DNA from 2 places in the Brevundimonas sp. GW822-FHT03E11 genome. Region 2 is predicted to be linked to the other one. Evidence: riboswitches for the same ligand, from Rfam matches in the RefSeq annotation. Region 2 holds a riboswitch; the other holds the start of a gene.
The links. Region 2 has a riboswitch for glycine ahead of gcvT (glycine cleavage system aminomethyltransferase GcvT). Riboswitches for the same ligand answer to the same signal wherever they lie in the genome.

Region 1 (15,431 bases), 380 kb from region 2:
TACAGCTCGACCCCGTTTGCGCCGTAGTGCGCCAGGTCGGCCGTCAGCCCCAGATCGACATAGGTGAAGGCGTCGATGTGGTTGTTCGAGATGGCGACGGTGCTGTTGTAGTCGCCCGCCGAGATGTAGCGCGCGCGCAGGTTCGCGCCGAACACCTCGCCCTTCCAGCCGAGGCTGGCGTTGACCCGCAGCTTGGGCACGCCCAGGCCGAAAGAATAGCCCTGGGATTCGACATATTCGATCTCGGTCACGCCGTCGTCCGTGGTCAGGCTGTTCACCCAGGTGCCGACCAAGCGCATCGTCACCCTGCCCGTCGCGCCCGGAACCCAGAGGTCGGCGTCGGAGGCGTAGGAGGCCTCGGCGTCGATCCCGTCCGTGTGGTACTCGGCCAGGTTCACATAGGTGGACATGGTGCGGACCAGATTGCCCGCCGAGTCGCGCTCGACCTTGGAGCACAGGTCGAGGTTGCCGTTGTAGCAGCGATTGACCAGATCCTGCGGCGCGATCGTCGTGATCACGTCGTCGATCTTGATGTCGTAATAATCCAGCGACAGGTTCAGGCCTGGGATCGAAGGCGGCGAATAGGTGACGCCCAGGGTCAGTGTATCGGCGGTCTCCGGGCGGAGGTTGGGATTACCACCGCCGTTGTTCAGCGTATAAACTAAGGCCCCGTTCTTGGCCGGGTCATTGATGTTGTTCCAGCCGGTGGTGGTGGTGGTGAACAGCTCCGAAAGATTGGCCGAACGGATATCGCGCGACTGGGTCATGCGGCCGCGGAAGCCGGGGAAGAACTCGTTGGTGGCGCCGACCTTCCAAGACCAGATCGAGCCCGTGGTGTCGTAGTCCGAGATGCGGGCTGCAGCATTGAACTGCAGGTCGTTCAGGATCGGCAGATCCTTGACGATCGGGACCAGGACTTCGGCGAAGGCCTCCTTCACGCTGAACTCGCCGGACATGGCCGAGAAGCTGAACGTCTTGAAGGCCTTTGCCGCGTCCAGCTCGCCGATGCGCTGATCGGTCTGCTCCTTGCGGGCTTCCAGGCCGACGGCGATCGACACGTCGCCGGCCGGCAGGCTGAAGGGCTCGCCACGCAGGCTGACGCCGGCGACGTCCAGCTTGGTGGTGGCCCGCTGCTGAGGCGTGCCGGTGACATAGTCGATGGCTTCCTGAGACGGCGCGCCCAGGCCGAAGAGATTGATCGGCACGCAGCCCGAATTGGGATTGGTCAGGGTCACGCGGCAGACGGCTCGACCGCTCACGGGATCGATAACGGAATCGACCGCATTGGCGAATTCGGTCTTCAGCAGGAAACCGGGCGTATCGATATTATTCTCGAACTCGCCGTGGCTGTAGTAGGCGCCCCAGCGCCAGCTGTCGCCGAACTCGCCGTCCACGGCCAGAGTGGCCTGGGTGGTGACGCGCTCGAAATCGATCGTGGAATAGGACAGATCGGAGTTGAAACGTCCGAAGGTGAAGGACGTCTGGCCAGCGGCCGCCATCTGCTGCTTGATCGTGGACGACAAGAAGGCGTTGTCGATGCTGATGGTCAGGTCGCCGCGATCGTGATCGCCGAACCAGACATAGTCGTTCCACATCCGCGAGTGACGGACGTCAGCCGTGACCCGCAGCTTGTCATTGATCTCATAGACGGCGCTGGCCAGCCCGGTGTAGCGGCGCTGCGGCGTGACCAGGGGGCTGAGATCGTCATTGGACGGACCTTCGCCGCCGATCGAGTTGGTTCCGCTGACTGTGCCGTAATCGAAAGGCCGAAGCGTGCCGTCCGGGTTAAACACCTTACCGCGGTTCACGCCCGACAGGATCAGACCGCCGTAAGCGGCGTTGGCGAAACCGACGTCCGGCTGCAGGGCGCCGTTGACGGTGGCCCATCGGCCGATATTCGGGCGCGACGCTTTGGGGATGACGCCTTCGTTGTCGAGGTATTCGCCGCCGATGACGAAATGGCCGCGCCCGTCGGCGAAGTCTGCGCCCCAGGCGCCTTCGAACCGTTCCTGCTCAGCGTCGTCGTAGGAGGACACGCCGTATTCGGCGCCCAGCTTGCCGCCGGTGAAATAGCGATCGATGCCGATGTTCACGACGCCGGCGACGGCGCCTGAGCCCCAGGCGGCCGATGCGCCGCCCGTAACCACGTCGACGCTCTTGACCAGCACTGACGGCACGGCGTTCAGATCGTTCTCGCTGGACACGCGACGCCCATCGATCAGGACCAAGGTCCGGTTGATGCCCAGGCCGCGCAGATCGACCGGCGCATTGCCCGCACCGGTGTTGGTGCCGGTCGTCTGGGCCGATGTGGTGGCGCGGAATTGAGGCATGTCGTTGAGGGCGGCGGCGATATTCGGCCGCGCGCCGACCGACAGATCCTCGGCGGAAAGATGGATGGTCGGCGTCGGCGCCTCGAAGCCGGCGCGGTCGATCCGCGAGGCGGTGACGACGATGTCATCGACCGAGGCCGCATCCTCTGGGGCGCCCGCCTCCTGGGCATGGACAGAGGTGGCGCAGGCCATCAGCGCGATGGCGCTGCAATAATAGGTCAGGTTGCGATTAAGACGAGACAAAGCGAGATTCCTCATGGCGACGACGCCCCTCCCCAGGGTTGCCCAATGCGACCGGCGCTCTGCGGCGCCTGTTCGCCCCCGCTGTCATTGGGCCTGAGAGTTTCGGGCCGTGCGCCGACCCTTTCTCCTTCGGCGAGGCCGCATCCCCCGGATTCGACCTTCTCTCCAGCGTTCCTTCAGCAAGACGGTCCGTTTGCCTGAGCGTTTCCGGGGCGGTTGCGCCTTCGGCGTCGGCGGGAACCGATCTCTCCCGCCTTGCTGAAGCGAGTAAGATCGACCAACGAATGCCTGTCAAATCGGCACGCCTCGCAAGGCTAATGCTTCTATTTTCACATTCATGCAATTACATGCCGCTTTTGAAGCGCGTCAGTCGTTTGTCGCCGAGCGACTATCGGTCACCGCAGGATCGGTGAAAGCGAGGTGACAGAAACACCGCCTTCAGAAGAAAGAGACTTATCCACAGGAAAGCCTTAGGGCGCCCTAGGGTCGTCCGGCGCCCGTTCCGCCGCCTGCATGGCGGCCCGCCAACGCTGCAGAAGCCCCTCGCGACGCGCCTGATCAAGATTGGCGAGCAAGGCCGGTCCCACACGGACCGGCCGAGCGCCGGGGATAGAGGTGCGACGCTCGGTAAGAATGTCGTCGCGAGCCGGGCGGACCCCCAGGCCGGCGATGATCCTCTGCCCTTCACGCGATAAAAGAAAATCCAGAAAAAGCCGGGCGGCGTTGGGGTGGGCCGCGTTGCGGGGTATGAAGGCCACGCGCGAGACGGACAGATGATAGTCCTCTGGCGTAACCAGGCCGATATCGGGCGCCCGGGCGACCCACGACGCCCCGTAAGACTGGTTCATATTGTAGGCGAAGGCCATGCGGCCCTCAGCCAGTTGGCCCATCATCCTTTGGCCGGACGTATCGGCACGCGGATGAGTAGACCCCAGGGCAGTCATCAGGGCCCAAGCGTCGGGATAGATCTGGATGTCGGCCGACAGTTGCAGAAGCGCCACCCCGCTGCGTTCGGCGTCATACAGGGTGACCCGGCGGAAAAACCGGTCCGCGTCGGTAGACAGCCGTTCGAGCAGTTGGGCGTGGCTGCGCGGCACGATCTCCGACGGCAACCGCCTGCGATTATAGGCGAAGACGACGGGCTCGGCCGTCACACCGAACGCCTGGTCTCGCCAGACCGAGCCGTCCGGCATGGCCGCCCGATGCGGCGATCGATAAACTTGGGCGTAGCCGTCATTGATCAGCTTGACCTGCACGTCCATCGCCGTGCTCCAGACCAGATCCGGCCCCTCCAGTCCGGAGGCGGCGCGGGACTGGACTCGGTTCGCGATCAGGGTCGAGTTGATGTCCTCGAGCCGCACCGCGATCTCGGGCCAGCGCCGTTGAAACGCCGCCAGCACAGGCCCCATCAGGCTGGTGTTCGTGAGGATGTGCAGCCCGCCCTCGCGCCTGGCCAGCCATCGGACGCGGGGCGCCGTCGCGACCCCGTCCGGCTCGCCCGCGCAGGCCGAAACCCCCGCCCCCGCGAGTCCGAGAAGCAGATGTCGGCGGTCCGTCTTCACCGGGGCGGGTTTCCCGCTATTGTACCGCTCATGATCCGCTCCTTCGCATCGCCATGAGAATACTGGTCGTCGAGGATGACAAGGCGCTTCAGCATTCGCTCGAGGCCAGCCTTCTGGCGGTCGGTTTCGAACTCCGCTCCACCGACAGCGGGGACCAAGCCCTTCATCTGGAAGCGACGGAGCGGTTCGACGCCGCCGTGTTGGACATCGGCCTTCCCGACATCGACGGTTTCGAGGTCCTGAAGGCCTTCAGACGGCGGGGATCGCAGACGCCCGTCCTCATGCTGACCGCGCGCGACGCCCTGGGCGACCGGGTGGCGGGACTGGATTTCGGCGCTGATGACTATCTCGTCAAACCCTTCGCCCCTTCGGAACTGATCGCCCGATTGAGAGCGATCGTGCGTCGACGCCAGGGTCGGGCGGCGGGCGCCGCGATCGTCGGCTCACTGGTCTGCGACTGGGACGCCGGCCGGGCCCAGGTCAATGACCGGGAGCTGTCGCTCCGTCCGCGCGAATGGGCGGCCCTGCGCGTTCTGGCCTCGCGCGCTGGCCAGGTGGTGGATCGGGAGTTGTTGGCGGCCGAAGTCTTTCCGCAGGATGAGGCTCCCTCGCTCAACGCCCTGGAGATCCATGTCGGTCGGCTGAGGCGCCAGTTGCAGCCTGACGGCCCCGCCGTGACCAATATCCGCGGTCGCGGCTATCGTCTCGATCCATGAGCGAGGCGCCCGGCTCGCGCCGCCCCCACAGTCTGGTGACACGTCTGCTGATCGCCCAGGTCGCGCCCCTGGCCCTGTTCGCCGTCGTGGTGCTGGCGGTCGGGGCTTGGACGGCCCACCGCGTGGTGGCGGAGACGGCCGACCGCCTCCTGGCGGGGGCGCTGCAGACCATCCGGGAAACGGTCTCGGTCGCCGACGGCAAGGTGACTGTCGATGTCGCGCCCTGGACTCTGGGCCTGCTCGACGGTCCCGAGCGGGACGCCGTCTTCTACAGTGTTCGCGAGGGCGACCGACTGATCACAGGCTATGAGGAGTTGCCGCGCCTGCCCGACGCCTCGTCGGATGCTCCGGTCTTCGCCGACCTGTCCGTGCGCGGCGTGCCGGTTCGCATGGCCCAGCAAACCCTGACGATCCCAGGAAGACCCGCCCCCGTCATCGTGTCGGTGGCTCAGAGCCTGGACTCGCGACGCGCCAGCCTGTTGGATCTATATCGCAGCCTGCTGCTGCCACCCACCCTGCTCGTGCTGTTGGCCGCGCTTCTGATCTGGCCGGCCTTGAAGTGGGGCCTCAACTCGCTCAAGCGGCTGATCGACGACCTGACGCGCCGCCCCGGTCCCCATGCCGACTTCGCACCCGCCGACATCGACCTGGCGCCCCGCGAGTTCCAGCCGGTGCTGACCGCCTTCAACCATCTCCTGGCGCGGCTCGAGGCCTCGACGTCGGGGGTTCAGCGCTTCGCAACCGACGCCTCGCACCAGTTGCGCACCCCGCTTTCGGTCGTGGCGGCCAATCTCGATCTGCTGGCGGGCGCGCCCAGGACCTGGACCGCGCGGGAGAGGCGTCTGATCGACGACTCCCGCGAGGCGGTCGCCGGCATGACCCGGCTCGTCGGCCAGTTGCTTTCCACGGCCCGGGCTGACGGCGCCCGGATCAAGTCGTCTGCCGACCTGGGCCGGGCGGCGCGGCGCGCCTTTCAAATGGCTAAGGCGCGCCGGTCCGCCCCGAACGGCGCTCTACGCCTTCGTCTTCCGGCAGAGGCCGTGGTCGTTCTGGGCGCCGAGGACCTCATCGCTGAACAGATCCTCAATCTTATCGACAACGCCTTCCACCACGGCGCGCCGCCCGTCTTCGTGCATGTGCGAACAACGGGCGCGGTCTGCGTCTGGGATCACGGCCCCGGCGTCGATGAGGCCGCCCTTCCCCGCCTTACAGACCGATTCTTCCGCGCCGCGCCCTCCCAGGCGTCCGGTTCCGGCCTCGGCCTCGCCATCGTTCGCACCTTGGCGGAGGCCCAAGGCGGGCAGTTCGGTTTATCCAACCGCAGCGGCGGGCGAAGCGGCCTCGTCGGGCGACTGACTTTCCAACCCAGTGCGGAAGAATGAGTCGTCGAAACGACAAGCCGTTCTGAAGGTGGACGCGCGCCACCGGATCGGGAGCGCCGTTCGCACCGACGGCGGCTGAAGGCGGCTTCGATCGATGTGCGGTTTAAGGCGGCTGCGCCGAAGACCCTCTCGCCAAGCCCCACCAGAGGGCTTTCGGTTTTGTCGGATAGCGCCCGTCGGCCGCCACAGCCCTGCGCGGCTTCGGTCGCTGGACCTTTGCTTTGTCTAGGTCCAGACAAAGCCTGACCAAGAAGACGCGGGAGGCGCCTGAGATGGGTGGCACGAAGGCCTCGGACGAATAGGCCGCAACGACGAACCCGTTGTTGCGGCGATCTGCTGACCTCCACCCGGCTGATCGCCGTCAAATCCAGCATTTGACGCGAAGCGATCCCTCATGTCCGACAACCGGCCCATTTGGGCCCACGCCCTTCCGACCGCCATCCTGCTGATGGCGCCCTTTGACCTGCTCGCCTCGCTGGCGATGGACATCTATCTGCCCGTGACGCCGGCCATGCCGGCCGCTTTGCAGGCCGATCCACCCGTCATCCAGCTCACGCTCAGCGTCTACCTCCTCGGCCTCGGCCTCGGGCAAGTCATCTTCGGCCCGCTCTCAGACCGGTTCGGTCGGCGGCCTGTGCTTCTGTCCGGCGCGCTCACGTTCGCGGTGACTTCGGGCCTGTTGGCGATGGCGGCGTCAGGCTGGGCGTTCGTCGTCCTTCGGCTTGCTCAGGCGATGGGCGCCGCGGCGATGCTGGTGGCGACCTTCGCGACGGTCCGTGACGTGTACGGCGACAAGCCGGAGAGTGTCCGGATCTATGGCCTGTTCAGCGCGATGTTGGCCTTTGTGCCCGCGTTCGGACCCGTGCTCGGGGCGCTCGTTTCAGCGCAGTTGAGCTGGCGGGCGATCTTCTGGTTCTTGGCCGCTTTGACGCTTCCGCCGCTGATGCACGCGCTTTGGCGGTGGACGGAAACGCGCCCTTTGGGCGAAGCCTCTCGCCCACGCCCGGTCCCCATTCTCCGCAGTCGGACCTTCCAAATCTACACCTTGGCGTTTGGAGCCGCGATGGGGTCCTTCTTCGTCTACCTCTCGACGGCGCCACGCATTCTTGTCGAAAGGGTGGGACTTTCGGGGCTTGAGTTCAGCCTCGCCTTCGCCAGCACGGCTTTCGTCATGATCGTCGCATCCCATGCCGTTCGCCCTTGCTTGGACCGATGGGGGGTGGCGGGGGCCGTTCAGAGGGGCATGGGCCTGCTGCTCGCAAGCGCCCTGTGTTTCGGCGCGAGCGCCGCCTTCGGCGAGCCCTCCATAGGGAGCGTCATCCTCCCGTCTTGGATCATGGCGGTGGGGATCGTCCTGACCGTGTCCGTCTCGGCGAATGGCGCCCTCGAAGCCTTCGGCGATCAGGCGGGCCTGGCCGTCGCGCTCTACTTTGCGGGCCAGAGCCTGATCGTAAGCCTCGTTGGGACCCTGGCCGTGATCCTATTCAACGGCAGCACAGTTTGGCCTCTGGCCGCCTACACGCTGACACTGCCAACCCTCGTGCTACTGGGTCTCAACGCATCACGGAAATCCTGAAACCCAAGAGATCATCACGGATCGAACAGGCGGCTGCAGCTCAACGTCGCCAACTCAGGGCGTCGCCTGCGCTTCCGTCTCGATCTCGTTTCTGAGCCAACGCAGACCGTGATCATGGTCCCGCCGGTCATGCCAGACCTGGACGAGCGCAATATGGGCGAGGTCGATCGGCGGCGCGCCGAGGACCAAACCCTTGTCCAGCCGCGCCTCAAGGCTTCGGCGCGCCGCCGTCAAGACCAGGCTTGTGCCTCGCACGATCCGAGGGGCGACGGACCAGTGCGGCAGGGTGAAGATCACCCGACGAGCGTGGCCCAAGGCTTTCAAGGCGGCGTCCACCTCGCCCCTGTCGTCCGGCGACGCCGCCACCGCCACATGAGGTCGGGACAGATAGTCCTCCAAGGTCGCCGGCAGGCCCGCCGCCTCGTCGGCAAGACAGGCGAATTGATCAATGAAGAGATCCGAACCGCGCAAGCCCTCGTCCCGCACGCCCGGATAGACGCCGATCGCCAGATCGATCTCGCCGGACCGAACCGCCCCGAGGGCGGCCTCGCGGCCCAGGGACACGAGCCGCAAGGCCGCACCCGGCGCCGTTTGAACAAGGCGCCTGACCAGCCCCGGCAATAGAACCTCGGCGGCGTAGTCGGACATCGAGACCCGGAACGCCCGCCTAAGGGTCTGCGGGCTGAAGACCTCGTCCCGCAAAAGCCCTCCGAGCACGGCGAGGGCCTCGCCAAGGGGCGCGGCCAACGCCCGTGCGCGCGCGGTCGGCTCCAGCCTCCCCGCTCTGCGAACCAGGATCGGATCATCAAGCAGAGCCCGAAGACGCGCCAGAGCCTGGCTTACGGCGGGCTGGGTCTTGTTCAGCCTCAGCGCTGCACGGGTCACATGGCGCTCAGAAAGCAAAGCGTCCAGCACCACGAGCAGGTTGAGATCAATGCCGGCGAGTTCATTAGTCATTCGCATGATCGTTATACCAAACACCCATTTCCATACGGAATGCGAATAAACGAAGGTCGGCGCGATCACCAAGGGAGCGCCCGATGTCCGATACACCCACCTTTGACCGCGGCCTGAGCCACATCGCCCTGGTCGTCCGTGAGATGGACCGCAGTCGTGAGTTCTATGAAACCTTCGCCGGCTTGCGGCTGGTGCATGAACGCCCTGCGGAGGGCCGTATCAGCCGCGTCGCCTGGCTGGCCGATCCCCACACCGCGTTCACGGTCGTGCTGGTCGAATCAAACCAGCTCGACGACACGCCGCTCGGTCCCTTTGGGCACATTGGACTGGCGTGCCGGGATCAGGGCGAAGTGGACCGTCTCGCGGACCTCGCCAGGCGCAGGGGCGTCCTGCGGTCTCCGCCCGTTCAAAGCCCGCCTCCGGTCGGCTACTGGACCTACATCAGCGACCCAGACGGAAATACGCTGGAGCTATCCTTCGGACAGCAGATTCGGTTCACGGGCCGTCAGGGCGCCGAAGGACATTAAGCCGAGCGGCAGCGAGGCGCGCCTCAGCATCGGATTGACTCTCGCGCTATTTACGAAATTGTAGGTAGTCAATCAGCGCGTGTAGAGGAGGTATCGATGCTGAGAACTACGCTCATGGCGGCCGCCGCCGCCTCCATGATCAGCCTTGTTTCGGCGGAACAGGCTCAAGCAGGCACCTTCTATCTGCCGCCCCCCGGGGTGACGGGGCCGGCGACCGGGACCGTCACCTTCCAAACCTTCATAGGACCGGTCACCTGCTCGGTGCGATCGAGCTGGCGAATGCAGAGCGGTGCGCCGTGGTTGGGCACGTCAACCCTGACGGGACCGAACTGCTTCCTGGTGACCCTGAATGGGTTTGGAAGTCTGGTCGCCCCCACGCCGTCCACCCTGCCGTCGGGGATTAACAGCCAGGTGATCCTGAACTGGAGTGTGTCAGGAGGATCCACCTGCATGTCCTCCATGTCGCCCGGAATCTTCGACAATCCGACTTCGACCGTCAGCTTCACGGGGTCTGGGGTGAGTTGCGTCGCCTCGGGAACCTTGACGTTTCCAGGGCTGACGCTTCTTCCTTAGGCGCGTCGAGCAAGTCGTCGCTGGCCGCCAAGCTCGAGAAGGCGGGTCCTGTCGTGTCAGGCAAGCCCCAGCGACGCGCGCGCAAGAAGCGAAAAACTCGGCAGTCTTATGCCCCCTCGACGATGTTCAGCGTCGTGACGGTCCCCTGAAAAATGCGTCTGGAGCGCATGTTGCAGCTTGTAGAACTCTGCCAACCGATAGCGCTCCGCATGGCTGACTCGTCCTTTTAGTCGCCATCATTACTGGGTGTGCGGTCTACTGAGCCAGAGAAGAGCGTAAGCCAAATCGTCGTATGGGGTTGCCTCGCACTCGCGGTAAGGCGGTCGCCGACCAGTCGCGCCGCATTCGACGCCAAGGCCGAACGGCTGGTCTCTCAATACGATAGCTATGAACCTCTACCCGGCGTTCACCTGGACGGGCGCCGATCTCTCGGCGAGAACCTCGCAGATTTGGTCGGGGTGACCCTGGCGCTTGATGCGCTCCGGCTGCATGCGGCGGAGACCGGGATGGACATGAACGCCCGGTTGGACGGCTTCGCCGCAGAGCAGCGCTTCTTTCTGGGATGGGCGCAGTTCTGGCGCACACAGACAACTGAAGACGCCCTGAGGCGTCAGTCTCAGAACAGCTACCACTCGCCGGCGCGTTACCGCGTCAACGGCGTCGTCCGCAATCTCGACGCCTGGTACGCCGCATTCCATGTCGGGCCGGACGCGGCTCTGGATCGACCACCAGACGAAAGAATGGTGGTTTGGTAGCGCCTCGGATTCACGATCAGAACTCGGCGCTTGCGAAAAGCGTATGCGCCCAACGTCGCCTTTGAGTCACGCCGCGTCATCCAGCCTGACCCCGGCTGATTAGAACTCATCCAGAGGCAATCCGAAAGGTGGGTACAGACGTGGGAACAATTCAAGATTGTGGCTTATGACATTGTTTTTATTTATTTAACCTACAAAGCGGACACTGCTTCCGCCGGCGCCCCGTCAGGCCGGATCCGTTCGCCCCAGATGCACCTGCCCTCGCCTTCGGGCCAGCTCGATCTGTCTTTGCCGCTCCGCATAGCGCAGCCTCTGGGCGTCGTCGCGCGTGTCCCTGCAACGGTCGCAACAGACGCCTTCGATGAAATGGGGCGAGGCCCGCCCCGCCGCGTCCACAGGCATGCGGCAGCCCCGGCAAAGCGTGTGCTCGCCCCGGACCAGACCATGTCCGACTGACACCCGCTCGTCAAAAACGAAACAGTCGCCCCGCCACAGGCTGTCGGCGGGATCGACCTCTTCCAGATAGCGCAGGACGCCGCCTTCCAGATGGTGGACGTTCTCCACCCCTTCCGCTTTCAGAAAGGCGGTCGACTTTTCGCAACGAATGCCGCCGGTGCAGTACATCGCGACCCGCTGCGGCTTGCGTTCGTCCAGCAGCGCCCGGCCTTCCGTGCGGAACCAGTCGGGAAAGTCGCGGAAGCTGCGGGTGTTCGGCTGCACCGCCCCCTCGAAAGCGCCGATCTCGCCCTCATAGTCATTGCGGGTGTCGATGACCAAGGTGGTCGGATCAGCGATCAGGGCGTTCCAGTCCTGAGGCGCCACATAGACCCCCGCCTGGCGCGCGGGGTCGAGATCGGGCTGACCCATGGTCACGATCTCGCGTTTGATGCGGACCTTCATCCGGAGGAAGGGCGCCTCCCCCGTCCAGGCGTATTTGACGTCCAGATCGGCGAACCCCGGCAAGGCGCGGATCTCACCCAACACCGCCTCAATCCCCGCCTCCGGCCCGGCGATCGTGCCATTCAGCCCCTCGGTCGCGACCAGAAGCGTGCCCTTGACGCCGTACGCGTCGCAGACCGCCTGAAGCCGATCCCGCACCAGGACAAGCTTGCTCTCCCCTATCGGCGCAAACCGATACAGGGCGGCGACTCGAGTCTGAGGAGAGGCGAAAGCGGGGTCTGTCATCGAGAAAGCTCTGATCGCCGCCGCCGGAGAATGGCGCGCCCTGTAGGACTCGAACCTACAACCGTCCGCTTAGAAGGCGGGTGCTCTATCCGGTTGAGCTAAGGGCGCTCGGCAAACGCCCGACGTCAGTGCGTCCAGGGCTGTTTGCGATTGGTTGCGAAGTTGTCGGCATAGGCCTTGATGATCGTCGGCGCCTCGTGCGGCTCGTGCAGCCGGAACGGAATGCCGTGACGTTCGGCATAGGCGACGGCCTCTTCCTTCGAATCGAAGGTCAGGCGCACCTGGCCGTTCATGTCGGAGCTGCCCGTCCAGCCCATCAGCGGGTCGATCGTGCGGGCCGAGGCCGGTTCGAACTCCAGGCGCCAGTCGCGGCTCTTGGCCTTGCCGGACTGCATAGCGGTCTTGGCCGGGCGGTAGATGCGGGCGAGCATGGCGAAATCCCTAGTGATCGGCAGGTCCTGTGGACCTGCCATAACGCGCGCCGGACACGGAATCCAGCGGCCGTTCCATGGTCGGGGCGAGAGGATTCGAACCTCCGACCCTCTGGTCCCAAACCAGATGCGCTACCAGGCTGCGCTACACCCCGGACCGAACGGAGCGCTCTATTGGCACTTCAGCGCGCAATCCGCAAATCATGGCTTGAAATAAGGGTGCAAAACCTTGTCGCCGGGCTTGGCGCCGATCTCGGAGGCCCGCCCCGCGCGCAGTTCCAGAACCCCGTTGGCGGCGCCGTTCGAGGGGATCGGCGTCTCGGAAAAGGGCGTGGCGTGCGAGGCGATGGAGACGATTCGCCCTTTCGGATCTATATAGAGAATGTCCAGCGAACTGGGGGTGTTGCGCATCCAGAAGCTCTGTTCGCGCGGCGGCTCTCCCGGCCATTGGAACAGCATGCCCTGATCGTCCGCCAACGGGGGACGGAACATCAGCCCGCGCTGCCGTTCGGGCTCATCGTCCGCGATCTCAACCCAGAAGGCGTGTTCGCCCGAGGCGGTGACGACCGCCAGCCGCTGCATCGGCTCGCCGTTGACGCCCACCGGCGCCTTGGCGGCGCACCCAGCCAGCGCCAGCGCCATCAAGCCGGCTGAAAACACACGTCGCACCAGATCGACCATCCGCCCTCCGGGGCGGCCTTCAGCCGCCCGTTCTGATTTCCGCCACCACCAGCCCCTTGGGGCCGCTGGCGAACCGCACCTGAACCACGTCGCCGGGAACCAGATCGTCCAGCCCGCAACGGCGCAGTGTCTCTATATGGACGAAGATATCGCCGGGTTCGCGATCACGCACCACGAATCCGTAGCCCTTGGTGCGATTGAACCATTTGACCACCGCGGGCTCCAGCGTCGCACCGGGGTCAAGCGCCGGCGCCGGCTTGTCGGCCTCGGTCCCGAGCCGTCTCGCCACCGCCCCGACGTCGCCGACGCCCAGTTCGTGAACCTGGACGGCCTGCCATCCCTTGGCGCGCCGCACGCAGTCGCAAACGATGGGCGCGCCCTCTTCCGCATGGTCGCGCCCCTTGTCTCTCAGACTGCTGATGTGCAGCAGCACGTCCCGCAGATCGGTCAAAGTCGGATCGTCCGGAACGATGAAGCCATAGCCCTTCGTCGGATCGAACCATTTGACGCGACCGACGACACGAACGGTCTCCGCCGTTTCCATCCCGTGGTAATCAGTCAACCTAATACCCCCGTCCGCTCCTCTACGGACCCTTGGATTCCGTTTAACACTGTTCCGCGAATCTTTGGAAAGCGGAATCTGGCCGCAGGGGGTGGGAATGTTGAGCGAGGTTAGCAGAAACGCCTCGGTTGTGTCGCACAAACGACACCAATCCGGCGCACCGCTCAACGATTGAATTGGCGAGGATTTCTATAGGTGAGGCGGCAGGCGGCCAGGCCCTCAGCTTCACCGCGTGGCAGTCCCTAGGGGAATCGAACCCCTCTTTTCAGGTTGAAAACCTGACGTCCTAACCGATAGACGAAGGGACCGCTGCGCGGGAGAGCCGGCGATATAGCCGCGCCCTCAAAAGGGTGCAAGCGCGGATTTCGAGTTTTTCAGCAGCCTGGTCTCGAAGCGGCGACCGTCATATGCGACGGGGATCGGCCACGTCCTCGATCTCGAACTGAACGCCGCGCCGGCCGTTCCAGTCGTCCGCCTTCAGACGACCGACGACATTCAGCCCCCCCTGGCCCGACAGCAGGGCCCGGCCGATCGGCAGATCGGCGCAACGCCAGGCCACCGCGCGGACGGACGCCCCGTCAGGACCGACCAGACGACAGCGCACATGACCGCCGCTCATCTGCACCGCCTCCCGGGCCTGGACCCCGGCCAGGGCGAAGACGGGTTCGGGATTGGCCGGACCGAACGGCGCCAGACGTTCGAACGAATCGAACAGATCGCGGCGAGCGGCGGCCGGATCAATCAGGGCGTCGATCTCCAGCACATCCATCGCCACGGCGTCTTCTCGTTCGCCGGACAGCCGCTCCGCCAGAAAGGCGGTCAGTTCGGCCAGTCGGCCGCCCTCGACCGTCAACCCGGCCGCCATGGCGTGGCCGCCCCCGGCCAGCAGCAGCCCTGCTTCCCAAGCCGCCTGGACCGCCCGGCCCAGGTTCATGCCGGGCTGGGACCGGCCCGACCCCTTGCCCACTCCCGTCACCGGGTCCAATCCAACGACGATCACGGGCTTGCGCCAGCGTTCCCTCAGACGCCCCGCCACAATGCCGACCACGCCGGGATGCCAGTCTTCGCCGGCGACCACGATCACGGGCGTGTCATCGACGTGCGCCCCGCTCGCCTCCACCTTGCGCACGGCGGCGTCGGTTACAGCGCGCTCGACGTCGCGCCGAGACAGGTTCAGGGCGTCCAGCTCCTGCGCCAATTGCTGGGCCTCGGCCGGATCATCCGTCGACAACAACCGAGCCCCCAGGTCCGCGCGCCCGATCCGACCACCTGCATTGATGCGCGGCCCCAGGATAAAGCCGGCGTGATGGCTCTTGGCCGCGCCCTGTTCCGCGCCCGCAGCGGCCAGAAGCGCGCGCAGACCGGGATTTCTCCAGTCGCTCATGACCTTAAGACCCAGGCTGGTCAGGGCGCGGTTGAACCCCGTCAGGCCGGTGACGTCGCAGATGGCCCCCAGGGCGGCGAGGTCCAACCACTGGCGCAGGTCGGGCTCAGGCCGGTCGGCGAACAGGCCTCGCCGCCGCGCCTCGCGGTTCAAGGCGGCCAACAGCACAAAGACCACCCCGGCCGCGGCCAGATTGCCCTGACCTGAGTTGCAGCCGGGTCGATTGGGATTGACCACCGCCAGGGCCTGCGGCGGCTCCGACCGCATCAGATGGTGGTCGATCACCACGACCTTCAGGTCGATGGCGGCGGCATGGGCCAGGGCTTCGTTCGCGGCGGCGCCGCAGTCCACCGTGACGACCAGATCGGCCCCGGCCGCCTTCAGCGTGTCGAAGGCGCGCGCCGACGGGCCGTAGCCTTCGGTCAAGCGATCAGGGACGTACAGAGGCAGGTCGGCGCCCATGGCCCGGAACCAGCGCACCAGCAAGGCCGCGCTCGACGCGCCGTCCACATCATAGTCGGCGAAGACATGCACCCGAGCCTTGGCCAGCAATGCATCGACGATCGC
Region 2 (15,431 bases):
TCCGCTGGAGGCGGCGCGCGACTGGCTGCGCGAGATCATGCCGCGTCTCGCAGACTGGACCCCCCTGGACCAGGTCGCGCCCCGTCCCGGAGACCCTGAGGGCCCCAGCCAGGCCAGCTATACCGCCTCGACCCTGTCGGCCAGTCTGGAGCTGGTGAAGGAGGGGGCCATGGACATTCGCCAGACGGCGCCGTTTGCGGACCTGTATCTGAAGCGGCGGGGCCTGGGGCAGCCGCTGGAGCTGACGCCGTGATGCGTGTTGGCTTTTACACCGTCAAGGCCGTCATCCTAGGGCTTGTCCCTAGGATCCAGAATCCCGGCGCCGGGCATGGGCGCATCTTCGGAGAAACCGGGAGTCTGGATCCTCGCCACAAGGGCGAGGATGACGAACTTTGGGCTAGGGGCGTCGGCGCCGAAAGTCGGGAGTTGGCCCATGTCTGACCTGTCCTTCCAACCCGATGAGGCCGAGATCGAGCGCCGGGTCGAGGCCCTGCTGTTCGCCGCCGCTGGTCCGCTGAGCGCCGCCGAGATCGGGGCGCGCCTCCCCGAAGGCGCCGACGTCGGCCGGGCTCTGTCGGGCCTGCGCGCCCGTTACGAGGGGCGGGGGGTGGAGCTGGACTGTGTGGCCGACCGCTGGCGGTTCCGCACGGCGGCGGACCTGGCCTTCATGATGAGCCAAGAGCGGGAGGAGCCCCGCCGCCTGTCCAAGGCGGCGCTGGAGACCCTGGCCATCATCGCCTACCACCAGCCCGTGACCCGCGCCGAGATCGAGAGCGTGCGCGGCGTCAGCCTGTCCAAGGGCACGCTGGACCTGTTGCTGGAGATGGGGTTCGTGCGTCTGCGAGGGCGGCGGCGGACAGCGGGTCGGCCCGTAACCTACGGCACCGCCGACCGGTTCCTGGAGCATTTCGGCCTGGCCAGCCTGTATGACCTGCCGGGGGTTCAGGAGATGAAGGCCGCCGGGCTTCTGGACCTGTCGGCCCCCGTCGGGTTCGAACTGCCCGACCCCAGTCGTGCGACCGGGGCGGATGAGGAGGAGGCGCCCCTGCTGGACGAAGACAGCCCCGAGTTCGCCCAGGACTTCGTCGGCGAGGAGCGATAGCCGTCGGACGCCGCGCTCAGGCGGTCAGCTGGCGCGGCAGTTTGAAGGTCACGGTCTCACGCGCGCCGGCGTCCTCGGTCACGGTGGCGTCGAACCGTTCGGCGATGGCGTCCACCAGGGCGGCGATCAAAGGCTCGGGCGCCGAGGCGCCGGCGGTGACGCCGACCGTCTGAACCCCGTCGAACCAGTCCCAGTCCACCTGGGAGGCGTCATCGACGAGGCGGGCGTCGCGGGCGCCGGCGCGCATCGCCACCTCGACCAGCCGGGCCGAGTTGGACGAGTTCTTCGATCCGACCACCAGCACCAGTTCGCAGCCCTCGCCCAGCACCTTGACCGCCTCCTGGCGATTGGTGGTGGCGTAGCAGATGTCTTCCTTGTGCGGATCGGGCAGTTCGGGGAAGCGCCGCTTCAGCACCTTCAATATGCCCGCCGTGTCGTCGACCGACAGGGTGGTCTGGGTCGCATAGGCCAGGGGGGCGTCGCCGGGGCGTTCGAAGGCCTCGGCGTCGGCCTCGGTCTCGACCAGGCTGATGGCGCCCTCGGGCAGCTGGCCCATTGTGCCGATCACCTCCGGGTGACCGGCGTGGCCGATCAGGATGATGTGGCGGCCTGCGGCATGATGACGCTCGGCCTCGACGTGGACCTTGGACACCAGGGGACAGGTGGCGTCCAGGAACAGCAGCTCGCGCGACCGCGCCGCCGCCGGCACGGACTTGGGCACCCCGTGGGCCGAGAAGACGACCGGTCGGTCGTCGGGGCATTCGTCCAGTTCCTTGACGAAGACGGCGCCCATGGCCTTCAGCCGCTCGACCACATGGCGGTTATGGACGATCTCGTGGCGCACATAGACGGGGGCGCCGAACTTCTCGATGGCGCGCTCGACGATCTGGATCGCCCGGTCCACCCCCGCACAGAAGCCGCGCGGCGTCGCCAGCCGCACGGCGATCGGGCGGCGTTCGGGCGCGGGGGAGGGGACGTGCATGTTCATGGCCGCCAACCTAATGGTTCGCGGACCATATCGCCATGCGGGGCGAGCGAATCCGCACCTCAAGGCAGCGACGCATCGCCACGGTCGGCTGGTTCTCATTGAAAATCCATTCGGAACAAAGATTTAGACTAAGTTCACGACGCCTTGACCAACCGGCCGCTCACGATTAGTTTCCGCGCCGAATTCAGACCTGCCTCAACACATTGTTCGGGCGCTGAGCGCACAGGCCATGTCCCCAATGTCGGAATCGCGCGAAGAGGCGATCAAACGCCTCCAAGACAGCGCATCCGCGTTGGAGGACAAGACGGCTCAGAAGGCGTCGGAGCACCTCGCGGCTCAGGCGGTGACGAGCCAGGCCTACAAGATCGTCGCCGAACTGCTCGGCGGGGTCTTCCTGGGCTTGGGGCTAGGTTTTGGGGCGGACCGACTGTTCGGGACCAATCCCTGGGGTATCATCGGCGGAGTCCTTCTGGGCTTCGCTCTGTCGATTTACATGGCGCGCCGCACGGCCAACCGGCTGATGGCGCAGGCGAAGGCGAGCGGGGTCGAACCGAAATCGGTCCCCTTCGACGACGAGGAAGACGAGGACCGATAGGCTGATGGCCGATCCGCTTCACCAGTTTAAGATCCAGCCGCTCGTCGATTTCGGCGCGGTGAACCTGCCTGTCTTCGGCCACACCCAGCTGGCGATCACCAATTCCCACGTCGCCATGACGGTCGCCTTCGTGGCCATCGTCCTGTTCCTGCAACTGGTCACCTCGAGCGCCAAGGTGGTGCCGGGACGGTTGCAGACGGCCGGCGAAAGCCTGTTCGACATGATCGACGGGGTGACCGATTCCATCATCGGTCACGAAGGCCGCAAATATTTCCCGTTCGTCTTCAGCCTGTTCCTTCTCGTGCTGGTGATGAACCTGTTGGGCATGTTCCTCAGCTTCACCGCGACTTCGCAGCTGGCCGTGACCGTCACCTTCGCCGCCTTGACCATCTTGCTGGTCATCGGCGTGGGCTTCCTCAAGAACGGCCTGGGCTTCTTCAAACTCTTCTGGCCGGCCAGCGCGCCTCTGGTGCTGCGCCCTGTCGTCGGCGCGATCGAGTTCCTGTCCTTCCTGCTGCGTCCGGTGACCCTGGCTCTTCGTCTGTTCGGCAACATGCTGGGCGGCCACGTGGCGCTGAAGATCTTCGCCGGCTTCGTCGTGGCCCTGGGCGCCGGCGCCTTCGTCGGCGAGGGCCTGGGCCTGTGGGGCCTGCCGATCGCCGCCCTGTCGATGACCATGGTCGTCGCCCTGACCGCCCTCGAATTCCTCGTCGCCTTCCTGCAGGCGTTCGTGTTCGCCGTTCTGGCCAGCATCTATCTCAATGATGTGGTCAACCTGGGTGAAGGCCATTAAGGCCCGGCCCAGTTCGAGAACTCCCTTCTTCCAACCCACCTGACTGAAACAAGGATACTCACCATGGAAGCTGAAGCCGCCAAGTACATCGGCGCCGGCCTGGCCACCCTCGGCATGATCGGCTCGGCCATCGGCGTGGGCAACATCTTCGCCAACTTCCTGAACGGCGCCCTGCGCAATCCGTCGGCCGCCGCCTCGCAAGTCGGCAACCTGTTCGTGGGCGCGGCTCTGGCCGAAGCCCTGGGCATCCTGGCCTTCGTGCTGGGCATCCTGATCCTGAACTCCTGATCTATCCGGGGTTCGGGGCGGCGGCGGCTTCTCGCTGAGGCCGTCGCCGCCTTTCTGCTTTTCGGACGAACGGACACCATGGCCGCACCCACTTCTCACGACACCCACGCGACCACCGAGGCCGAAGGCCACGGCGGCGGCGGACTGCCCCAGTTCGAGACCCAGCACTGGGCCGGGCAGATGGGCTATCTGCTGGTCCTGTTCTTCCTGCTCTATTTCCTGATCGCCAAGGTCTTCGCGCCGCGTCTGCGTCGTGTGAAGGACGAACGTCGCGAGACCATCTCCGGCGCCGTCGCCACCGCGCGTCAGGTCCAGGCCGAGGCCGCCGAACAGGCCGCCCTGGCCCAGGCCGATCTGGCCAAGGCCCGCGCCGACGCCCGCGCCACCGCCGCCGCCGCCAAGGCGCGCGTGACGGAAGAGGCCAACGCCCGTCAGGCCGCTGAAGAAGCCGTGGTCAACGCCCGCATCGCCGAGGCCGAGGCCGCCATCGCCAAGACGCGCGACGCGGCCATGGCCAATGTCTCGACCATCGCCTCCGACGCCGCCGCCGCCATGGTCGAGCGCCTGACCGGCAAGGCCGCGACCAAGGCCGAACAGGACCTCGCCAAGGGAGCCGCCTGATGAACCTGATCTTCGAACCGGGCATCTGGGACCTGTCGAACCCCGAGATCTGGGTCGGCGTCGGCCTGCTGATCTTCTTCGGCATTCTGATCGCCGTGGGCGTGCCCAAGATGGTCGCCGCCCAGCTGGACGCCAAGGGCGCCAAGATCCAGGCCGACCTGGACGAGGCCGCCCGTCTGCGCGCCGAGGCCGAGGCCCTGCTGGCCCAGATCCGCAAGGAGAAGGCCGAGGCCGAGGCCCAGGCCGCCGATATGATGGCCCAGGCGGAAGCCGACGCCCGTCGTCTGGAAGTCGAGTCCAAGGCCAAGCTGGAAGAGACCCTGGCCCGTCGCCAGAAGATGGCCGAGGCCCGCATCGCCCAGGCCGAAGCCCAGGCGTCCGCCGAGGTCAAGGCCGCCGCCGCCGACCTGGCCGCCAAGGCCGCGGAACAGATCCTGGCCGCCCGCCTCGCCGGCGGCGCCAAGGACCCGCTGCTGGACGCCGCCATCGCCCAGATCGGCGACCGCCTGAACTGACGACCTCAAGTCTGACCGGGTCTCAACGCCCGTCCTTCGGCCGAAATCGCTCTGGCGGTTTCGGCCGAAGTCGTTTTGGGGCGGCCCCTCAGCGCCCGATGACGCCGCTGACCGTCAGAACCACAGCGATCATCACCAGGATGAAGACGATGACCCCGCCCATGATGCGGAAGGGCGGGCCGCTTTCACTGCGGCGGCTGAAGCCGTCCGGATCGCGGTCGGGTTCAGTCATCGGTCTGCATCGGCTGCGGGGGCGGCGTCGAGGTGGAGGAGCCGTTCAGGGGCGTGCCGTCGCCGCGCACGGCCGACTGGCCGCGCAGGGCCGGATTGTCGCCGGGCGCCACGGCGGGCGCGCTGGGCGGGACGGCGCCGCCGGGCGGCGGCACGACGGCCGGTTGGACCACGGCCGTCTCGCTGTCGCTGGCGGCCTGAGGATTTCGCCAGATCACCTCAGCGACGAGGTAATAGGCGATCAGGGCCAGGACTACGCCGCCGATCAGCAGAGGCTCCCAGCGGATGCGCCCTCGGCGTGTCGGATCTTCCTTGCGGTTCATCGCAGGGGAAGCCGTCGGCCCACCGTCCGGTTCGTCTGTGTAGGAAGCCGGACGCAGGGACGGCCTGGAGACCAGGCCGTCCGGCCCGCCGAGATCAGTGGGCCGTGGCGCCGCCGATCACATGGGGCGTCTGGCGCTTGTCGCGCGCGACCAGCCGGGCATAGACATTGCCCAGGACGATCCCGAACACGGCATGGGTGACCAGAAGCCAGGCGATGGTGCCGAAGCCCGAGCCGGCGTTGAAGGTACGGTAGTCGCCGACGATGAAGACACCGGCCATCATCACCACCCAGGCGCCGACCGCAAAGACGATGCCCTTGGTCTCGGGCGTGTCGGTGGGCAGTCGCGGGCAGAGGTAGGCGAACAGGGGCCCCAGGATCAGCACCCCGGCCACCGCATGAAGAACCCAGCCCACGGCCAGGGCGTCGGGCATGCCGATCAGAGCGGCGATGACGCTCTGGAACGGGTCGAACCAGTTCAGGAACAGATTGGGTATTTCCAGCAGGGACACGGCGACCGTGGCGGCGAAACCGGCGATCAGACCTTTTTGTAAGCGTGACATCATGACCTTAGCGCCTCCCAACGCTTTTCTGGTTCTCTGATAACGCTGGGACAGAATACGCCTGACTCGGACGGTCGGCGTTCACGTTGCCGTGGTTAGCGAACGCAGCAACGCAAGCGCGAAATGATCGCTGATGCGCGCGCGGTCAGCGGAACAGTTTGCGGATGTAGCGGCGAAGGCCCTTGCGCAGACGGATCAGGCCGCGCCGACGCCGGGTCAGGATCACCTTTTCGGCGCGCAAGGCCTGTTGCCAGAAGACCGGCGCGAACTCCGGCTTTTTCCGCATCAGCCGCCGGAAGGGATAGACCCATTTCGGCCGGGCGTACTGGGCGCGGATGAACTGTCGCTTGGCCCAGAAGGAGCTCTTCAGGATCAGCATCAGGCCGACAGCGATGACCGGAACGCCGCCGGGGCCGGGCAGGGGGGCGATCAGAATGCCAAGCAGGACCACGAACAGCCCGCCCGCCATCAGGGCCCAACGCTTCAGCACCCGCAGCTTGCGGCTGCGAGGCGAGGCGGAGGACAGGACGAGAGCGGGTGCGGAGATCACGAGGGCGCCGGGAGGGAGGAGGACTGACTGAGGTGTGACAACGGTCGCCACGCCCACCCGATCCCAAGCCGGGAAGGGAAAGAGCGACCGTGGCGAGGTTGTCACATAACCCCTTAAGATCCGGTTCGATGGCCGATCCGTGGCTTTCCTATGAAGCTTTGGTCATGAAGCCGGATTGTCGCAGTCTGTGTCCCACAGGACGCGGCTGGGCCTTGGTCAGCCGTAGTGGACGCCGGTCATGCGTTCGGACTCGGACCACAGGGCGCGGGCGGTTTCGACATCCAGCGCCTGGGGCTTGATGAGGGCGCGGCCGGGCGCACCCCGCATCTCCTGCCAGCCCTGAGGGCCGTAATAGGCGCCGGGTTCGGCCTGGGGCAGGGTCGCCGCCATCAGGATCGGCAAGGCGCCGTCGGCCGCCGAATGGCTGGCCACGCGCGCCAGCAGGCGGCTGACCAAGGCGAAAAGTCCGGGCGGGCTGCCGGCGTGGCCGTTGGCGATCAGATCCGTCCGGGCGAAACCGGGATGGGCGGCCACGCTGGTCAGGCCCCAATCTTCGCGATCGCTGCGGCGCTGAAGCTCCAGGGCGAACATCAGCATCGCCAGTTTGGACTGCTGATAGACGGGCCAGGGCCGGTAACCGGAGCGATAGTTCAGATCGCTGAGCTGAATCCGACCGCCGCGATGGGCGACGCTGGACAACTGCACCACTCGCGCCTGAGCCGCCGTCAGCAGTGGCAGGAGCCGGCCGGTCAGGGCGAAGTGGGATAGATAGTTGGTTCCGAACTGCATCTCGAAACCATCGATGGTCGTTCGGCGACGGGGCACGGCCATGACGCCCGCATTGTTGATCAAAATGTCGACCGGCCGACCCGCCGCCAGGAGGGCCTCGGCGAAGGCGGCGACAGAGCTGAGGTCCGCCAGGTCCAGCCGTTCGAACCGCACGAGGGCCTCAGGGTGGCGACTGCGGATCAGCCGTTCCGCCTGATCGCCCTTGTCCGGATTGCGCGCGGCCAGAACGACCTCGGCGCCCTTTTCAGCCAGAACGAGCGCCGCCTCCAAGCCGATGCCGCCGGTCGCCCCGGTGATGATGACCAGCTTGCCGCTCTGGTCGGGAATATCGGCTGTCGTCCATTGGGTCATTGCGGCTATCCTGGGGTGAACTGAATTTCCGAAGGGCTCCGGCTTGCATATCTGCATCCGGTGCAAATATGCAAGAAGTGCAAGAAAAAGTTTTTCCTGGCGAGCAGGGTCTGCGTGCGCGGAAGCGGCTGGAAACCCACGCCCGCATTCAGGCCGAAGGCCTGCGGCTGTTCATCGAAAAGGGATTTGACGGCGCCACCCTGGACGAGGTGGCGGCGGCGGCGGGCGTATCGCGCCGCACCCTGCTGAACTATTTCGGCTCCAAGGAAGAGATCGTCTTTTCCCTCAAGGCCCAGATCCCTGAGATGATCGCCCAGGCGGTGGCGGCCCGGCCGTGCGACGAACCGCTGCTCGATATGGTGGAGGGGGGGCTGGCCGATGTCGCCGCGCGCTTCCAGACGCCCGACATGCTGGACCTGACGCGGCTGATCCATCAGACGCCCGCCCTTCAGGCCGGTGATCACGCAAAGTATGAAGGGGTGGAGCGGCTGCTGGCCCAGACGCTGGCCGAGCGGAAGGGATTGGCCCCGGACGACGTCGCCTGTCGCGTCGCGGCGGCGATCGGCGTCAGCATCATGAAACTGGCCGGCGAGGCCTGGCTGGCCCATCCGGACGAAGGGCCTGAACGGTTCGGCCGCGAAGCCTTCGCCGTCCTGAGACGCATGGCGGGCCAGCGTCCGCCGCCCTGATCCAGGACGGCGGACGCCGAGAGCGGCTTAAGCCGCCTGGTTCGAGCCCGCAGGGGCGGTCCAGCGCAGCACCGGCGAGCGGGCGGCGCGGGTTTCGTCCAGACGACGCAGGGGGGCGTGGAAGGGGGCGCCCTTGAAGCGGTCGACGTCGCCGGCCTTGGCCGCCTGGGCCAGCAGGCGCATGGTCTCGATGAAGCGATCCAGCTCGGCCTTGGACTCGGTCTCGGTCGGCTCGATCAGCATGGCCCCGTGGACGACCAGGGGGAAATACATGGTCATCGGGTGGAAGCCCTCGTCGATCATCGCCTTGGCGAAGTCGAGCGTGGTGACGTCCGTGCCCTTCAGCCATTCGTCGTCGAACAGGGCCTCGTGCATGCAGGGGCCGTCGGGGAAGGCCGCGCTCATCAGGTCCGACAGGCGGGCCTTGATGTAGTTGGCGTTCAGCACCGCATCCTCGGCGACCTGACGCAGGCCGTCGGCGCCGTGGCTCATCATGTAGGACAGGGCGCGCACATACATGCCCATCTGCCCCTGGAAGGCGCACAGGCGGCCGAAGGCCTGGGCTGCCTCGCCTTCTTCCCGTTCGATCAGCGCGTAACCGCTATCGTCATGCACGACCCAGGGGGCGGGGGCGAAGGGCGCCAGGGCCTGTGACAGCACCACCGGACCCGCGCCCGGCCCGCCGCCGCCGTGCGGCGTCGAGAAGGTCTTGTGCAGGTTGATGTGCATGGCGTCCACGCCCAGATCGCCCGGACGAACCCGGCCGACGATGGCGTTGAAGTTGGCGCCGTCGCAGTAGAAATAGGCGCCCGCCTCGTGGGTCAGGCGGCTGATTTCCAGAATGTCGCGCTCGAACAGGCCGCAGGTGTTGGGGTTGGTCACCATGATGGCGGCGACGTCGTCGCCCAGCTTGGACGCCAGGTCGGCCACGTCCACGCGGCCGTCCTCGGTCTGGGCGACCTCGACGACGGTATAGCCGACGAAGGCGGCCGTGGCCGGGTTGGTGCCGTGGGCGCTGGTGGGCACCAGCACCTTGCGGCGCTTCTCATGCTGGCCCGAGGCCTCGTGCGCGGCGCGGATGGCCATCAGGCCGCACAGTTCGCCGTGCGCTCCCGCTTTCGGAGATAGCGCGACGGCGGGCATGCCGGTCAGGGTCTTCAGCCAATGGGCCAGCGTATCCATCAGCTCCAGCGCGCCCTGAACCGTCGACATCGGCTGCAGGGGGTGGATGTCCGAAAAACCGGCCAGACGCGCCATCTTCTCGTTCAGGCGCGGGTTGTGCTTCATCGTGCACGAGCCCAGCGGATAGATGGCCAGGTCGATGGCGTGGTTCTTCTGCGACAGGCGCACATAGTGGCGCATGGCCTCGGGCTCCGACAGGCCGGGCAGGCCGATCGGATCCTTGCGGACCAGGTCGCCCAGGTCCGACGCATCGGTCTTCGGTTCGGGCAGGTCGACCCCGGTCTTGCCCCAGCCTTCGCCTTCGAAGATCAGCGGCTCGTTCTGCAACAGGCCGCGCCCGCCGGTCAGGGTGGCGGGCTTGGTCTGTACCTGGTTCGGGGCGGTCGGGCGGCCGACGGTGTTCATGGTGCTCATGGTCTTGTCTCCGCTCAGGCCGCCAGCACCTTGGCGAGGGCGGTCGCCAGGAGCTTGATGTCGGCGTCAAGGGTGGTTTCGGTCGCAGCGACCAGCAGGACGTCGTCCATGCCGGCGTCGGGGGCCAGGCGGCTGTAGGGCACGCCGGCCAGGACGTGATGGGCGGCCAACTGATCCACGACCTCGGCCGCGTTCTTGGGCAGGCGCACCGCGAACTCGTTGAAGAAGCGGTCGGTCAGGATTTCGACGCCCGGAACGGCGGCCAGGGCGTCGCGCGTGGCGAGGGCCTTCTCGTGGTTCAGCAGGGCCAGTTTGCGCAGGCCCGTCTCGCCCAGCAGGCTCATGTGGATGGTGAAGGCCAGGGTGCAGAGGCCGGAATTGGTGCAGATGTTCGAAGTCGCCTTGTCGCGGCGGATGTGCTGTTCCCGCGTGGACAGGGTCAGGACGAAGCCGCGCTCGCCGTCGGCGTCCACGGTCTCGCCGGTCAGGCGGCCGGGCATCTGGCGGATCAGCTTCTCGCGCGTGGCGAACAGGCCGACATAGGGGCCGCCGAAGTTCAGTGCGTTGCCGATCGACTGGCCCTCGGCGGCGACGATGTCCGCGCCCATCTCGCCGGGCGACTTCAGCAGGCCCATAGACACGGCTTCCGTCACCACGACGATCAGCAGGGCGCCGGCTGCATGGGCGGCCTCGGCGATCTTCGTGACATCCGTTGCGGCGCCGAAGACGTTCGGGGTCTGAACCACGACGCAGGCCGTGTCGGGACCGATCTGGTCGATCACGGCGGCCTCGGCGTCGACGGCGGGAGCCAGGACTTGCGTCTCGACGCCGACGGCGTGGACCACGGTCTCGGTCGCCTTGACGTAGTGGGGGTGGACGCCGCCCGAGATCACCGCCTTGTTGCGACGGGTCACGCGGGTCGCCATCAGCACGCCCTCGGCCATGGCGGTCGAACCGTCATACAGCGAGGCGTTGGCCACCGGCATGCCGGTCAGGTTCGCCACCTGGGTCTGGAACTCGTACAGATATTGCAGCGTGCCCTGGGCGATTTCCGGCTGATAGGGGGTGTAGCTGGTCAGGAATTCCGACCGCTGGATGATGTGGTCCACCGTCGCCGGGACATGGTGTTTGTAGGCCCCTGCGCCGCAGAAGAAGGGCACGGCGCCGGCCGTGGCGTTCTTGGCCGCCATGGCGGACAGGGCGCGCTCGACCTCCAACTCGCCCGCCACCCGCGGCAGGTTCACAGGCCCGTCCAGCCGCGCCGCTTCGGGCACGTCCACGAACAGGTCGTCGATCGATTTGGCGCCGATGGCGGCGAGCATCGCCGTGCGGTCGTCGGGCGTCAGGGGGAGGTAACGCATTGCCGGTTTCCTTCACCCGTCATCCTCGGGCCTGACCCGAGGATCGGATGTTGTGCGGCTCGTGCGTCTAGGCTTCGCACGAGTGGTTGATCCTCCGGCCCTCGGGTCAAGCCCGAGGGTGACGGAGTTTGAGATTAGAGGGTGGCGAGGAAGGCGTCGTAGGCGGCCTGGTCCATCAGGGCGTCCAGTTCCGAGGCGTCCGACACCTTGATCTTGGCGAACCAGCCGTCCGCTTCCGGGGCCGAGTTGACGGTTTCCGGAGCGGTCGACAGGGCGTCATTGGCCTCGACCACTTCGCCCGAGACGGGGGCGTAGACGTCGGACGCCGCCTTGACGCTCTCGACCACGGCGAAGCTGGCGCCCTTGGCGACGGTTTTGCCGACTTCCGGCACTTCCACGAACACCACGTCGCCGAGGGCGTCGGCGGCGTGTTTCGAGATGCCCACGGTGGCGATGTCGCCGTCCAGGCTGACCCACTCGTGATCCTTGGTGAATTTCATTTCTCTTCTCCATCTCCCACCCCGTCATCCTCGGGCTTGACCCGAGGATCGGAGGCGGATCGTTCTCTGTGTTGATCCCGACGCAATGCGGCGGATAATCCGGCCCTCGGGTCAAGCCCGAGGGTGACGGGGTGAATGTTACGCCTTCGGCTTCCGGTAATAGCGTTGCGCCACGAAGGGCATGGCGACGACTTCGGCGGCGGCGGGCTTGCCGCGCACGATGACCTTCAACTCCGTGCCCAGCGCGGCATGGGCCGGCGGCACGAAGCCCATGGCGATGTTCTTGCCCAGGGTGGGGGAGGGGCCGCCCGAGGTGACCTTGCCGATGACGTTCCCGTCGGCGTCGGCGATCTCGGCGCCTTCGCGGGCCGGGGCGCCTTCCTTGACGATCAGGCCGATGCGGACGCGAGACGGGCCATCGGCCAGTTCCTTCAAGATGCGGTCGGCGCCGGTGAAGTCGGCGCGCTCCTTCCTCGACTTGGACAGGGCGAAGGTCAGGGCGCCTTCGACCGGGCTGGTGGTCGGGTCGATGTCGTGGCCGTGCAGCGGCAGGCCGGCCTCCAGGCGCAGGCTGTCGCGGGCGCCAAGGCCGATCGGCTTGACGCGGGCGTCTTCCAGGATGGTGTTCCAGACACGCTCGGCCTGGTCCGCCGGGACCGAAATTTCATAGCCGTCCTCGCCGGTATAGCCCGAACGCGAGACATAGCAGTCGACGCCGAACAGCATCAGCCGGGCGCATTCCATAAAGCCCATTTCCGCCAGGATCGGTTCGTGGGCGGCCATGACCTCGGCGGCTTCCGGCCCCTGGATGGCGATCAGGGCGCGGTCGTCCAGCACCGTCAGCTTGGCGTCGCCTTCCAGGTTCGCCTGCCAGAAGGCGAAATCCTCGTCCTTGTTGCCGGCGTTGACGACGACGAACAGGCCGTCGTGATCCGGGCGGCCGGCCATCAGGTCGTCGATGATCCCGCCGTCCTTGTTCAGAAGCAGCGAATACTTCTGCTTGCCCGCCTTCAGGATTTCATAGTCGCCGGGCACGAACCGCTCGAACTGGGCGGCGGCGTCGGCGCCGGTGATCTTGCACTGGCCCATGTGGGACACGTCGAACAGGCCGGCGTGTTCGCGGGTCCAGCGGTGCTCGGCCAGGACGCCCTCATACTGGACCGGCATGTCATAGCCGCCGAAGCCCACCATCCGGGCCCCCAGGGCGCGGTGCGCGGCGTTCAGAGGCGTGGTCTTCAGGGCTTGGTCGGTCATGGTTCAGGCTTTCACGGTCGCGTTTGGTGGCGGAGCTCCGCCGTCGTCGCGCCCCCGCTGTCCTGAAGCCTGAGAGATTCCGGCGCCGGTACCGTGGCGCCTTGCTCCGTCGGCGCGCCCCTAAGAGCGGCTTTCCAGCGTCCGTATGCTTCGCGGTCCGTTTGCCTGAGCGTTTCCGGGGCGGTTGCGCCTTCGGCGTCGACCCGCCGAGGCGCGCCGATCTCTCCCGCGAGAGCAACCGACCTAAGCCACCGACTCCGGCCGCAAGTCAAGCGCAGGCGTGTTTTGACGCCGCCTTGTCGCACTTCCTGACGTCCGGCGTCGGCTCGCCCTTGCTCTCCCTGCGTCCGCCCGCCAAGAACGGAGCGTCCCTCTCCGCCGCTCCGGACCGATCCCATGACCGCCGACCGCACCCGCCTCGACGCCCACATCGCCGCCCTGGAGGTTCCGGAAGGGCTGAAGACGGTCTTGACGGTCGCCGCCGCCACCTGCGCCGACATCAGCACTCTGGTCGCCGGCGGCGCCCTGGCCGGCGCCTTGGGCGCCTCGGGCCAGATCAACGTCCAGGACGAGGAGCAGAAGAAGCTCGACGTCATGACCAACGACATGCTGACCGACGCCCTGCTGGCCTGTCCCGCCGTCGCCGGCGTCGCCTCGGAGGAGATGGACGAGGTTCAGCCGGCGGCCCATTCCACCGGCCAATATCTGGTCCTGTTCGATCCGCTGGACGGCTCGTCCAACATCGACATCAACGCCATGGTGGGGACCATCGTCTCGGTGCTGAAGTCCGCGACGCCTTCGCCGACCGAGGCCGACTTCATGCAGCCGGGCCGGGACCAGGTCGCCGCCCTCTACGCCCTGTACGGCCCCCAGACCATGCTGGTCCTGACCACGGGCGCCGGGGTCAAGGGCTTCACCCTGTCGAACGACGGCGTCTGGATCCTGACCCACGACGCCATCGCAATTTCGCCGGACACCAAGGAGTTCGCCATCAACATGTCGAACCTGCGCCACTGGGCCGAGCCGGTGCAGCGCTATGTCGACGGCGTGCTGAAGGGCGCGGACGGCCCCCGGGGCAAGAATTTCAACATGCGCTGGGTCGCCGCCATGGTCGCCGACGTCCACCGCATCCTGATGCGCGGCGGCGTCTTCCTGTACCCCTGGGACAAGCGGGAGCCGGACAAGCCCGGCAAGCTGCGCCTGATGTACGAGGGCAATCCCATGGCCTTCCTGGTCGAGCAGGCCGGGGGCAAGGCGACGACGGACGGGGTTCAATCCATCCTCGACATCCAGCCCGAGCATCTGCACCAGCGCATCCCGGTCGCCCTGGGCTCGGCCAACGAGATCGACGCCTACGCGAGCGCATGATGAAGATCGGTCCGACTGACGCCCTTCTGGTCATCGACCCGCAGAACGACTTCTGCGAGGGCGGTTCTCTGGCGGTCGCGGGCGGGGCGGGGACCATGCCGCTGATCAACCGGCTGGCCGAACGGTTCGACCGTGTGATCCTGACCCAGGACTGGCACACGCCTGACCAGATTTCGTTCGCCTCCAACCATCCCGGCGCGGCTCCCTTCACCGAGATCGAGGTCGCCTACGGCAGCCAGATGCTGTGGCCCGACCACTGTATCCAGGGCTCGCCCGGCGCCGACTTCCATCCCGACGCGGCGCCCACGGTGCAAAAGGCCCTGGCCGTGATCCGCAAGGGCTACAACCCGGCGGTCGATTCCTATTCCGGCTTCTTCGAGAACGACCATCGCACCCCGACGGGCCTGGCCGGCCTGCTGCGCGACCTGGGCGTGACCCGCGTCTTCCTGGCCGGCCTGGCCTTCGACTACTGCGTCCGCTTCACCGCCGAGGATGCGGTGCGCGAGGGTTTCCAGGCCGTGGTCGTCACAGGCGCCAGCCGCGCGATCGCGCCACAGACCGAGGCGGCGGCGCGGGACAGCTTCCGGGCGCTGGGGGTTTCGGAGATGGGGGCTACAGCCCTACTCGGCTGACCCCGATACTGTCGTCATCCTCCGGCAAGCCGCGTCTTCGCGGCGCAGACCGGGGGACCCAGCGGCGCCGTCAGGCGAAATCTCAACACCGCAAGATGTTGGAGGACCGAGTCCGCGACAGGTTCGCGCTCACGCGCGCCGCTGGGTCCCCCGGTCTCGCTCCGCTCGCCGGAGGATGACGAAAGGGAGAAAGATTCAGCCCGCCTTGGCGTAGGCCTCCACCTCCGCCAGATACGCCGCCTTCTCCGCCTCGCCCAGGAAAGACCCCTCGAAACTGTTCTTCGCCATCTGCGTCACCTGTTCGCGGGTCAGGCCCACCGCCG

Region 1: another riboswitch for glycine. It lies ahead of AC1RKE_RS00430 (TonB-dependent receptor domain-containing protein); the one in region 2 lies ahead of gcvT (glycine cleavage system aminomethyltransferase GcvT).

Annotation. Positions count from the first base shown of each region.
Region 1 covers NZ_JBXANG010000001.1:84,084-99,514, forward strand. The annotation lists gene AC1RKE_RS00430 (TonB-dependent receptor domain-containing protein) at 1-2,573, opposite strand, end outside; glycine riboswitch at 2,749-2,836, opposite strand; gene AC1RKE_RS00435 (ABC transporter substrate-binding protein) at 3,044-4,135, opposite strand; gene AC1RKE_RS00440 (response regulator) at 4,189-4,851, shown strand; gene AC1RKE_RS00445 (sensor histidine kinase) at 4,848-6,233, shown strand; gene cml (CmlA/FloR family chloramphenicol efflux MFS transporter) at 6,628-7,809, shown strand; gene AC1RKE_RS00455 (LysR family transcriptional regulator) at 7,864-8,766, opposite strand; gene AC1RKE_RS00460 (VOC family protein) at 8,850-9,293, shown strand; gene AC1RKE_RS00465 (hypothetical protein) at 9,408-9,866, shown strand; gene AC1RKE_RS00470 (M13-type metalloendopeptidase) at 10,115-10,621, shown strand; gene trhO (oxygen-dependent tRNA uridine(34) hydroxylase TrhO) at 10,847-11,806, opposite strand; tRNA gene AC1RKE_RS00480 (tRNA-Arg) at 11,838-11,914, opposite strand; gene AC1RKE_RS00485 (ETC complex I subunit) at 11,932-12,237, opposite strand; tRNA gene AC1RKE_RS00490 (tRNA-Pro) at 12,316-12,392, opposite strand; gene AC1RKE_RS00495 (DUF192 domain-containing protein) at 12,439-12,918, opposite strand; gene AC1RKE_RS00500 (cold-shock protein) at 12,938-13,462, opposite strand; tRNA gene AC1RKE_RS00505 (tRNA-Glu) at 13,714-13,788, opposite strand; gene recJ (single-stranded-DNA-specific exonuclease RecJ) at 13,884-15,431, opposite strand, start outside.
Region 2 covers NZ_JBXANG010000001.1:467,276-482,706, reverse strand. The annotation lists gene AC1RKE_RS02450 (segregation and condensation protein A) at 1-253, shown strand, start outside; gene scpB (SMC-Scp complex subunit ScpB) at 434-1,102, shown strand; gene ispH (4-hydroxy-3-methylbut-2-enyl diphosphate reductase) at 1,119-2,090, opposite strand; gene AC1RKE_RS02435 (AtpZ/AtpI family protein) at 2,329-2,685, shown strand; gene AC1RKE_RS02430 (F0F1 ATP synthase subunit A) at 2,690-3,478, shown strand; gene AC1RKE_RS02425 (F0F1 ATP synthase subunit C) at 3,542-3,766, shown strand; gene AC1RKE_RS02420 (F0F1 ATP synthase subunit B family protein) at 3,845-4,387, shown strand; gene AC1RKE_RS02415 (F0F1 ATP synthase subunit B) at 4,387-4,902, shown strand; gene AC1RKE_RS02410 (hypothetical protein) at 4,991-5,134, opposite strand; gene AC1RKE_RS02405 (hypothetical protein) at 5,127-5,456, opposite strand; gene AC1RKE_RS02400 (DUF6789 family protein) at 5,551-6,021, opposite strand; gene AC1RKE_RS02395 (hypothetical protein) at 6,164-6,568, opposite strand; gene AC1RKE_RS02390 (SDR family oxidoreductase) at 6,785-7,708, opposite strand; gene AC1RKE_RS02385 (TetR family transcriptional regulator) at 7,786-8,397, shown strand; gene gcvPB (aminomethyl-transferring glycine dehydrogenase subunit GcvPB) at 8,425-9,993, opposite strand; gene gcvPA (aminomethyl-transferring glycine dehydrogenase subunit GcvPA) at 10,008-11,354, opposite strand; gene gcvH (glycine cleavage system protein GcvH) at 11,489-11,854, opposite strand; gene gcvT (glycine cleavage system aminomethyltransferase GcvT) at 11,993-13,108, opposite strand; glycine riboswitch at 13,164-13,248, opposite strand; glycine riboswitch at 13,252-13,347, opposite strand; gene AC1RKE_RS02360 (class 1 fructose-bisphosphatase) at 13,505-14,476, shown strand; gene AC1RKE_RS02355 (nicotinamidase) at 14,473-15,108, shown strand; gene AC1RKE_RS02350 (adenosine deaminase) at 15,304-15,431, opposite strand, start outside.